Regions from separate parts of the Brevibacterium sp. OS20 genome, predicted to be linked through region 3. Evidence: riboswitches for the same ligand, from Rfam matches in the RefSeq annotation. Region 3 holds a riboswitch; each other region holds the start of a gene.
The links. Region 3 has a riboswitch for thiamine pyrophosphate ahead of thiC (phosphomethylpyrimidine synthase ThiC). Riboswitches for the same ligand answer to the same signal wherever they lie in the genome.

Region 1: it holds a riboswitch for thiamine pyrophosphate, as region 3 does, so the genes downstream of both, thiM (hydroxyethylthiazole kinase) here and thiC (phosphomethylpyrimidine synthase ThiC) in region 3, are expected to answer to the same signal.
Region 2: it holds a riboswitch for thiamine pyrophosphate, as region 3 does, so the genes downstream of both, thiO (glycine oxidase ThiO) here and thiC (phosphomethylpyrimidine synthase ThiC) in region 3, are expected to answer to the same signal.

Annotation. Positions count from the first base shown of each region.
Region 1 is NZ_CM166367.1:3,034,204-3,037,445, forward strand. It holds gene thiD (bifunctional hydroxymethylpyrimidine kinase/phosphomethylpyrimidine kinase) at 1-148, opposite strand, end outside; gene thiE (thiamine phosphate synthase) at 145-903, opposite strand; gene thiM (hydroxyethylthiazole kinase) at 900-1,814, opposite strand; TPP riboswitch at 1,802-1,935, opposite strand; gene ACVZTU_RS13620 (sugar ABC transporter permease) at 2,087-3,242, opposite strand, start outside.
Region 2 is NZ_CM166367.1:1,698,715-1,701,956, reverse strand. It holds gene ACVZTU_RS07540 (DedA family protein) at 1-122, shown strand, start outside; gene ACVZTU_RS07535 (ketopantoate reductase family protein) at 76-1,041, opposite strand; gene thiE (thiamine phosphate synthase) at 1,038-1,721, opposite strand; TPP riboswitch at 1,733-1,836, shown strand; gene thiO (glycine oxidase ThiO) at 1,826-2,983, shown strand; gene thiS (sulfur carrier protein ThiS) at 2,980-3,237, shown strand; gene ACVZTU_RS07515 (thiazole synthase) at 3,239-3,242, shown strand, end outside.
Region 3 is NZ_CM166367.1:590,521-593,762, forward strand. It holds gene ACVZTU_RS02530 (TAXI family TRAP transporter solute-binding subunit) at 1-29, shown strand, start outside; gene thiC (phosphomethylpyrimidine synthase ThiC) at 242-2,050, opposite strand; TPP riboswitch at 2,046-2,154, opposite strand; gene ACVZTU_RS02540 (M18 family aminopeptidase) at 2,217-3,242, opposite strand, start outside.

The DNA.
Region 1 (3,242 bases), 1.6 Mb from region 3:
CGTGCGTGTTCTGCGCGACGAGGGCGGTGATGACGGTCGTGCCCATGGTCTTCCGCGCGGTGAAGGTCTTGAGGTCGGCATGGATTCCGGCACCGCCGGAGGGATCGGTGCCGGCGATGGACAGGGTGATCGGCGGGCGGGTTGTCACTGTGCACTCCCGGCGTATGCGGCGAGCAGCTCCTCTGCTGCCGTCTTCGGATCGTCGGCCATGCAGATCGCCGAGACCACGCAGATCCCGATCAGCCCACGTCCCTGCAGGTCAGGGGCACGATCGGCGTTGATGCCGCCGATCGCGACCGCGGGGATGCCCGCTTCTGCGACCAGTTCCCCGAGGCGGTCCGGTCCGATTCCGCCGGGGGCGTCTGCTTTCGTGGAGGTGTCAAAGACCGGTCCGATGCCGACGAGGTCGACGACTCCGGAGTCTCGGGCGGCGGCGAATTCGTCGCTGTTCGCGGCCGAGAGACCGATGAGCGGTTCCGCACCCAGGGCGGCGCGCACCTCGGCGACGGTGGTGTCAGTTTGGCCGACGTGGATGTGCACGTTCTCGCCTTCGTCGATGAGGCGGCGGGCCACCTCGACGCGGTCGTTGAGGACGACGGGGACCGTGCGGTCGGTGTCGCGGGTGGCGGCGTCGACGGCGGCGATGACCTGGCGGGTGAGCGAATAGAAGCCTGCATCGTCGATGTCTTTGTCGCGGACCTGGACGATGCCCACTCCCCCGGCGACGGCGGCCTGCACGGTTTCGGCGACGCTGCGGCCGGCGGCCTCGCATTGCGCGGAGTCGGTGACGAGGTAGAGGCGCGTGTCGATTCCGGCGAAGCGGTCGGCCGAGCCGTCTCGGTCGTTCGCGGTCGCGCCGTCGTCAGCCGGGTTGTCGGCGATGTGGGCGGATCCGGCGGTCATGCCTGGACGCCTTCGCCGGCGGTGAGCGTGTCGAGGCCGATTCTCGCCTGTGCGAGTCGGTCACCGTCGACGGTGTGGAGTGCGTCGAGAAAGTTCACCGAGTAGCTGCCGGGCCCCTTCGCACCATCGGCGGCGAGTTCCCCGGCGACCGCGAAGTGGGCGTGGGCGGCGACGACGGCTTCGAACTTCGCCGAGGCGTCCCCACCGTTCGCGGACTGCTCAGTGGCGTTGACGGCTGAGACGTCGGCGTCGGGGTCGGCGAGTCCGGCTCGGGCGGCGGCCAGGTAGGCGACGGTGACGGCACCGAGTGAGCAGCCGGTGCCGATGACGAGCGGCATGAACTCATGTCCACCTGAGATGCGGGCGACGTGGTCAGTGCCGTCGATGTGGGCGACGACGGCATCGGTGGGTCCGGAGACGGCGACGATGGCACCGGTCTCTCGGGCCAGCTTCGCGGCAGCGGGTAGGACGGCGTCGACTTCATCGGTGGAGTCGACTCCACGACCACCGAGTCCGACTCCGGCGAGTGCGGCGATCTCGGAGGCGTTGCCGCGGATGGCGGTCGGGTGATCGGCGGCGGCGCGGCGGATGCGGGAGGTGCGGAAGTCGACGGCGCCGACGCTTACGGGGTCGAGGACCCAGGGTTTTCCGGCGGTGTTGGCGACGTCGATGGCGGCATCGGCGGCGAGCAGCTGGTGGTTCGAGGCGGTTCCGAAGTTGACGAGGATTCCGCTGGCGATCCCGGCAAACTGACCGGCGTCTGCTTCGTGATCGAGCATTGCCGGGGAGGCGCCGATGGCCAGGAGCACGTTGGCGCTGAACTGCTGCACGACGGTGTTCGTGATGCACTGGATGAGTGGATTGCTTGCGCGCAGACGCGCATTCGCAGAACGCAGGTCGAAGTCAACCATGACGATCCCTTCGCTAGTATGGCCCAGATCAGGTTCGATGGGTGTTCTCTCAGCCTCGGTGTCCTCCGTGCGCAGCGTCTTGGTGCGAACGGATCCTCATGAGGCACCCCATGTCATTGGCTCCGACTGTATCAGCCCGGTCGGACACGGGCGACTCCATACTCTGCTTGGATGCTCAGCACCGACCGCTCGACTCAACGTCGCTGTATCAAGCTATGCATTGCGCGCTCGACGCTAAGGCGAGCGGTCGGCAGAGAGAGCTTAACGCCCCACTACCCGCGCCCGACGTACCTCTGACCGCGGCGGCTGAGCGCATCGATGACAACTGCGGTGAGCAGAACAAGTGCGGTGATGATCTGCTGTGCATCGGAGTTGAAGCCGATGAGGTAGAGACCGTTGTTGATCGCACCGACGACCAGAGCACCGAGCACGGCTGCCCAGGCGGTTCCGCGTCCGCCGAACAGCGAGGTGCCGCCGATGACAGCTGCAGCGATCGCATTGAGCAGGTCCTGCGTGCTCACCAGCGTCGATCCCGCATTTGTCGTCACACCGGTCTTGATGAAGCCGAACAATGCGGCCAGCACTCCGGCTGCCATGAACACGCTGATGCGCACCCAGGTCACGCGGATGCCGGCACGCCGTGCAGCTTCGACCTTTCCGCCGACGGCGTAGATGGAACGACCGTAGCGGGTCTTGCGCAGCACGAGGTCGATGATGATCGCAATGACGATCATGAGGAAGAAAGGCATCGCCAGACCGAAGTCCTGATTGACGAGGATGAGGAACCCGAACACGATCGCGGCCAGCAACACGATCCGCACGATCACAGAGGTCCAGCTCGGAGCGCTGAGACCCTCCCGGTGGCGGCGCAGCTTCGAATAGATGATGCCGCCGCCGAAGCCGATGATCGCGACGGCGCCGAAGATATAGGCCCAGATCGCAGGAAAGTAGAAGCTGGCGAAGTCGAAGGCGAAGGTGTCCGACATCGACAGGTTCTTCTGCGTGCCCAATGTCGTCAGAGTCAGACCGGTGAACGCGAGCAGACCGGCCAAGGTGACGACGAACGCCGGGATGCCGACGACGGCGAAGAACCAACCTTGAATCGCGCCGACGACCAGGCCGAGCAGCAGCATGATGACCAGCGCTAAGGCCGGCGGCACACCTTGCCTTACCACCAAGACACCGAGCAGCGAGGCGGCCAAACCGCCCAATTGCGCCAGAGACAGATCGATCTCGCCGAGGAGCAGGATGAGGTTGATGCCGAGAGCCAGGATCGCGAGGAACGCGACCTGAGTGGAGAGGTTGACTAGGTTGGCCGGAGAGATGAAGTTCGAGTCGGCCGACTGGAATACGATGACGATGACGATGAGTGCGAGGATGACCGGGAACGACCCCAGCTGCCCCTCTTTGACCCGGCGGACGAAGGTG
Region 2 (3,242 bases), 1.1 Mb from region 3:
ATCGTTCGTCAGACGTCGAACACGCTCAGCCGCAGGAGCCGTATCTGGCGATGCTGCGCACCGGCATTGCCGAAGTCAGAGCCGCTTCTGGGCTTCCCCTGCCCGCAGCTGCACAAGTGTGAGGTCGAGCAGCGGAGTCGCCACTCCCAGATCCTCCGCCTTGATCGACAGGTCGCCGAGGATGTGCTCCGTTTCGCTCGGCAGCCCTGCCGTCACATCCCGGTAGAGGGATGAGGTGAAGGCGGAACCGTCCTCGGTGAGCATCTTGATAGTCATGGCGTGGGAGGCTTCCGACACCGGGTGTCCTGCCGCAGCCGCCACGGCTTCGAGTTCATCGATGATGGCATACACGTGCGATCTGCCGCCGGCTTCCATGATCGCTCCGACCGGGGCGCGGAACAGGCAGGTGACGACTCCTGCCGCGGCGATGAAGATCCATTTCTCCCACAGCCCGTCGATGATTCCATCGACGGTCTGGAGTTTGAATCCGGGCACATCGAGCGCCTCGGAGATGCGTGTGGGCACTTCGGCGCCGTGGAGATCTCCGATGGTCATCACGGCCAGGTCGGTGAGCTGGACGACGGCTCCGTCCCTGATGGTGCCGACGATCTTGACGAACCCTCCGAGCACCTGTCCGGGGTATCTGCTCTGCAGCTTCTCGATCTGAGCCATGCCGTTGAGGAACGGAATGATCGTCGTCTGCTCGCCCACAGCCGGTCCGATATCGGCGATGACCGAGTCGAGTCCACCCGCTTTGACCGCGACGATGACGAGGTCGAAGGTTCGTGATGCGGCTGTGAGTTCCTCAGCGGTGATGACATCGACCTGATTCGTCCGATCATCACCGGGTGCAGTGAAGCGCAGTCCCTCCGCGCGGACCGTCTCCGCCCGTGCCTGCCGGAGCAGGAAAGTGACATCGCGTCCGGCCTCCTGCAGATAGGTGCCGAACGCTCCGCCGGTCGCCCCCGCCCCGGCGATGAGAACCGACAGGTCAGCGCCAGCACCGATTCCCTCGGATGCTCTGTCAGCTGCTTGGGTCATTCCAACTCCTCCTTGAGCTCCCGCGCGGCCGCAGCGGGATCCTCAGCCGAGGCTATCGCACGGACGACGACGGCACGCCTCGCGCCCGCCTGCCGGATCGCGTCCAGCCTCTCCCCGGTCGCGATACCGCCGATCGCGAACCACGGTTTGGCCGCCTCGGCGGCGGTGGCGGTCAGCAGCGCCGTCCCCACAGAGGCGCGGCCCGGCTTCGTCGGGGTCTCCCAGACCGGCCCGACACAGAAATAGTCGGTCTCCGGGTCCGCCTCGGCGGCGAGCGCCTGCTCGAGGGAATGGGTCGAGCGGCCGAGGATGACATCGGGTCCGAGCACAGCCCTGGCCTGAGCACTGGTGAGGTCGCCCTGACCGACGTGGAAGACGTCGGCGTCGGTCAGCAGCGCAACGTCGGCACGGTCATTGACTGAGAAGAGCTTGTCGTGACGGGCGGCAATATCTTTGAGGACCTCCAATGCCGCGATCTCGGCGCGGGCCTCGAGGCTCTTGTCCCTCAGTTGGATGATGTCGACACCTCCACGGTAGGCGGCGTCGAGGAACTCGGCGAGGTCGCCCTGACCGGTCCGGGCATCGGTGCACAGGTAGAGCTTCGCCTCTGCCAGTCGTGCCTCTCTCCAGGCTCTCTTCGTCTGCCGCGCTGCGGTGCGCGGTGGCATCTGTGTGGTCATGGTCATAGAGTAGAGGAGTTCGCGGGAGCCTCCCAACGAGGCTGAGAGGGCGTAAGAGCCGACCGTCAGACCTGATGCGGATCATGCCGCCGGAGGGAGAAGCTGTGAGAGTCATTGTCGTCGGCGCCGGGATCATCGGCCTGTCCACGGCCTGGTATCTGCGCCGCCTCGGTACCGAAGTCACCATCATCGATCCTGCGCCCGCTCAGGGTGCGAGCCATGCTGCCGCAGGGATGCTCGCTCCCGCCGCCGAGGTGGTCTGGGGGCAGACTCCCCTGTACCCGCTGATGCGAGCCTCCGCGCAGATGTATCCTCAGTTCTCCGCCGAGGTGGCGAGCGCCGCTGGCAGCGATCTCGGTTTTTCGGATGCCGGAACATTGGTGTGCGCCGGTGACCGAGCTGATCTGCAGGCTCTGCGGGAGCTGCGCGATGCACAGTCGCGGTCCGGTTTCGCCACCGAGCTCATCACCGGCAGTGCTGCCCGCCGGGTTGAGCCGTCGTTGTCGCCTGCCGTCGCCGGGGCCGTGCACATTCCAGGCGATCACTCGATCGACCCCCGTCGGCTCACTGCCGCATTGCTGACTGTCCTGTCCTCTCACTCAGGAGGCTTCATTCGCCAGCGGGCGGCCAGCCTGATCAAGGACGGCGATACGACTGTGGGAGTCGCACTGGGCGATGGCCGCCGGTTGGAGGCCGATCAGGTGATCATCTGCGCCGGCAGCGCTGTGTCCGCGTTCGTCGGTGCCCCGCAGCTGCCTCTGCGTGAGGTCTGGGGTGATGTTCTGCGACTGCGCGCCTCCGCGAAGGCGACTCCGCTGCTGAGCCGCACCATCCGCGGGCTGGTCAATGGTCGCCCCGTCTACCTGGTTCCTCGCCCGGACGGCGAGATCGTGCTCGGTGCCAGTTCGCGTGAGGACGGACTCTCCGGCACTCCGGCCGGGGCGATTCACCGGCTGCTCGCCGACGGGCAGCGACTGGTCCCGGGCATCCTCGACGCGGAGATCACCGATATCACCACCCGTGCCCGGCCCGGTTCTCCGGACGACCTGCCGATGATCGGCCGCATCGATCCCGGCTGCATCGTGAGCACCGGGTATTTCCGCCACGGCATCCTCTTGGCCCCGTTCGGCGGCAGGCTCGGTGCCGAGCTCGCCCTGGGCGTCGCCTCCGACTGGCCTCCTGACGGGACGCTCGAGTCCGTGTCCCCACACCGCTTCACCACAGACCACACCAGTGCCTACCCGATGAGGAGCATCTCATGACCGACCACGAACACTCACCGACCATCGTCCTCAACGGCGCTCGCCATGAGCTGCCGGGTGCCACCTCGGCGCTCGACCTCATCGCCGACGTCACCGGACGGGAGCTGAACCCCGATGGGACACCAGCCGACGGCGGCCGCCTGGGCATCGCCCTGGCCGTCGACGGTGAAGTCATCCGTCGCGGTGCCTGGTCCGATTGCACCCTGGCCGACGGGCACACCGTCGACATCGTCACCGCTGTGCAGGGAGGTTGAGATGA
Region 3 (3,242 bases):
AGAAAGCACTGGACGAGCTGAATAAGTAAGTGCGAGTTGCCCAACCGCTCGTTCAAGGCGTGGCGCGTCTGTCGATCTGTGTACAGTCCGATAGGCGCGCTCCGCCTTGAACGACGCTGACGAGGAGCGGAGCTCCACGCTTCGCATGGCGGGCAGCGCGGCCCGCAGCCAGGATTCTCCGGGGCCCTCGTTCCTCAGTTGTTCTGAGGGCCGACGGGCGGGATCCGGCCCGGAGCCGGACTCAGCCTTCCCGCAGGCCGACGGTCGGATCGGGCAGGTAGACCTCTCCGCCCGATGCGAGGAACTCGCGGCTCTTCTGCTGCATTCCCGCCAGGGCCTCCTGCGCCTCGGCGCTGCCGTAGGTATCGCGGATGTCCTGGGAGATGCGCATCGAGCAGAACTTCGGACCGCACATCGAACAGAAGTGCGCGGTCTTCGCCGGTTCCGCCGGCAGCGTCTCGTCGTGGAACGCCTCGGCGGTCTCCGGATCGAGGCCGAGGGCGAACTGGTCCCGCCACCGGAATTCGAATCGAGCCTTCGACAGCGCATCATCGCGGGCCGTCGCCCCCGGGTGGCCCTTCGCGATATCGGCGGCATGCGCGGCGATCTTGTACGTGATCACCCCGGTCTTGACGTCGTCACGGTCGGGCAGCCCGAGATGCTCCTTCGGGGTGACGTAGCAGAGCATCGCCGTGCCGTAGCGGGCGATCTCCGTCGCCCCGATCGCCGAGGTGATGTGGTCGTATCCGGGCGCGATATCCGTAACCAGCGGACCCAAGGTGTAGAACGGCGCACCGTGACAGAGCTCCTGCTGACGTTCGACGTTCTCCCGCACGAGGTGAAGCGGAATGTGCCCGGGCCCTTCGACCATCACCTGGACGTCGTGGGCCCACGCGCGTTCGGTGAGTTCGGCGAGAGTGTCGAGCTCGGCGAACTGGGCGGCATCATTGGCATCGGCGATAGAACCCGGCCGCAGTCCGTCGCCGAGCGAGAAAGCGACATCGTAGCGAGCGAAGATCTCACAGAGTTCATCGAAGTGGGTGTAGAGGAAGTTCTCCTCGTGGTGGGCAAGGCACCAGCCGGCCATGATGGACCCGCCGCGTGAGACCATCCCGGTGACCCGGTCAGCCGTGAGAGGAACGTAGCGCAGCAGCACACCGGCGTGCACGGTCATGTAGTCGACACCCTGCTCGCACTGCTCGATGACGGTGTCGCGATAGATCTCCCAGGTCAGCGCGTTCGCATCGCCGTCGACCTTCTCCAGCGCCTGATAGATCGGGACGGTGCCGATGGGGATCGGCGAATTGCGGATGATCCACTCCCTAGTGGTGTGGATGTCATTGCCGGTCGACAGATCCATGAGGGTGTCGGCACCCCACTTCGCGGCCCACCGCAGCTTCTGCACCTCCTCGGCGATGGAGCTGGTGACCGCGGAATTGCCGATGTTCGCATTGATCTTGACGAGGAACGCCCTGCCGATGATCATCGGCTCGGATTCGGGGTGATTGATGTTGTTCGGAATGATCGCGCGACCGGAGGCGAGCTCGGCGCGCACGAGTTCGACATCGCACTGCTCGCGAAGCGCCACGAACCGCATCTCCGGGGTGATGATGCCCTGCTTTGCGTAGTGCATCTGGGTCACCGTGCGGCCGGACTTGGCCCGACGGGGGACCGGTTTGCGTCCCTTCCACTGCTGCGACGGGGCACCTCGGCGGACGGCGGCACGACCGTCATCGGCGATGCGGTGGCCGCGGGCGTCATACGTCTCAGTGTCGAGGCGGTTCTCGATCCACGGGAATCGCAGAGCGGGCAGTCCCTCTTCCGGAATGCTGCCCGGCCCGACGGTGCGGTAGACGTCGACGGGATCGTTGGCCCGACCGTTCGAGTCCTCGAGCTCGATGCGGGTCACGGGAACGCGGATGTCGTGTTCCTCGTCCTCGACCCATGCCGGCGAATGCGTCGGATACTGCTCGAGGGTGAACTGGTCGTGCGAATCTGCGTCAGACGAAGTCGTGGCAGGGGCAGGTGTTTCAGGGGTGAATGCAGTCATCTGCAGTCCTCACTTCCTACGCCGGTATCAACCGGATCAGGTTCTACGGTCTCGGACGATCCAGTCCGATCTCAGCCCTTGCAGCGGGCTCCCGTGGGGTCGTGCCATTCCTATCACGACTGACGCAGTGAGGACAACCGTGGCTCCTTGAGCGACGGGAATGGGGTCAGCCGCCCTGGAGGAACGCCTTCGCAGCGGCGCCGAGGGCGACGACGTCGGAGACCGCGACCATTTCGCGTGCCGAGTGCATCGAGTACAGAGCCGGGCCCACATCAACGGTCGTCATGCCCAGCCGGGTCGCGGTCAGCGGTCCGATCGTCGACCCGCAGGGCATCGCATTGTTCGACACGAAATCCTGGTACTCGACCCCGGCGGCCGCGCACGCCCGTGACCACACGGCGGTGCCCACCGCATCCGTGGCGTAGCGCTGCTGAGCGTTGAGCTTGAGCAGGGGACCGCCGCCGAGGCGGGGGCGGACATGCGGATCGTGCCGTTCGGGATAGTTCGGATGGGCAGCATGCCCGGCATCGGAGGAGACACACACCGAGGTGGACATCGACGCGAGATAATCGCTGCGCGTCGACTGCGGCAGCAAGGAGGCGACGATGCGCTCGGTGACGTCGGCGAGGAACGGACCGCACGCGCCCGAGCGCGAATTCGACCCGATCTCCTCATGATCGAACGCCGCGAACAGTGGGATGCCGTCGAGCCCGTCGGCATCGAGCTGGGTGAGCGCGGTGACGCCGGCGTGGACGGACAGGAGGTTGTCCAGCCTCGGCGAGGCGAAGAACTCCTCGGCGGCACCGAAGAGGGCCGGCTCCTGAACGGGAATCGTGTAGACATCGTGGCCGACGACGGACTCGGCATCGACCCCGGCAGAGGCGGCGAGCAGTTCGATGATGTCCGCCTCGGCGAGGTCGGCCAGACCGATGACGGGAGCGGTGTGACGCTGCTTGTCCAAGGTCAGACCCTCATTGACCTGCCGGTCGAGGTGGATCGCGAGCTGCGGGATGCGGGCGATCGGCCCGGTGCGGGCGAGCACGATGCTGCCGTCGGCGAGGCCGAGCCGACCCGCGAACGCGAGCTCACGATCGAGCCACGAATTCAGCAGCGGCCCGCCGTAGATCTCCACCCCGACCTGCCGGGTGCCTTCGGCGGTGAACTCGCCGCCGGGTTTGAGTTTGAACGCCGG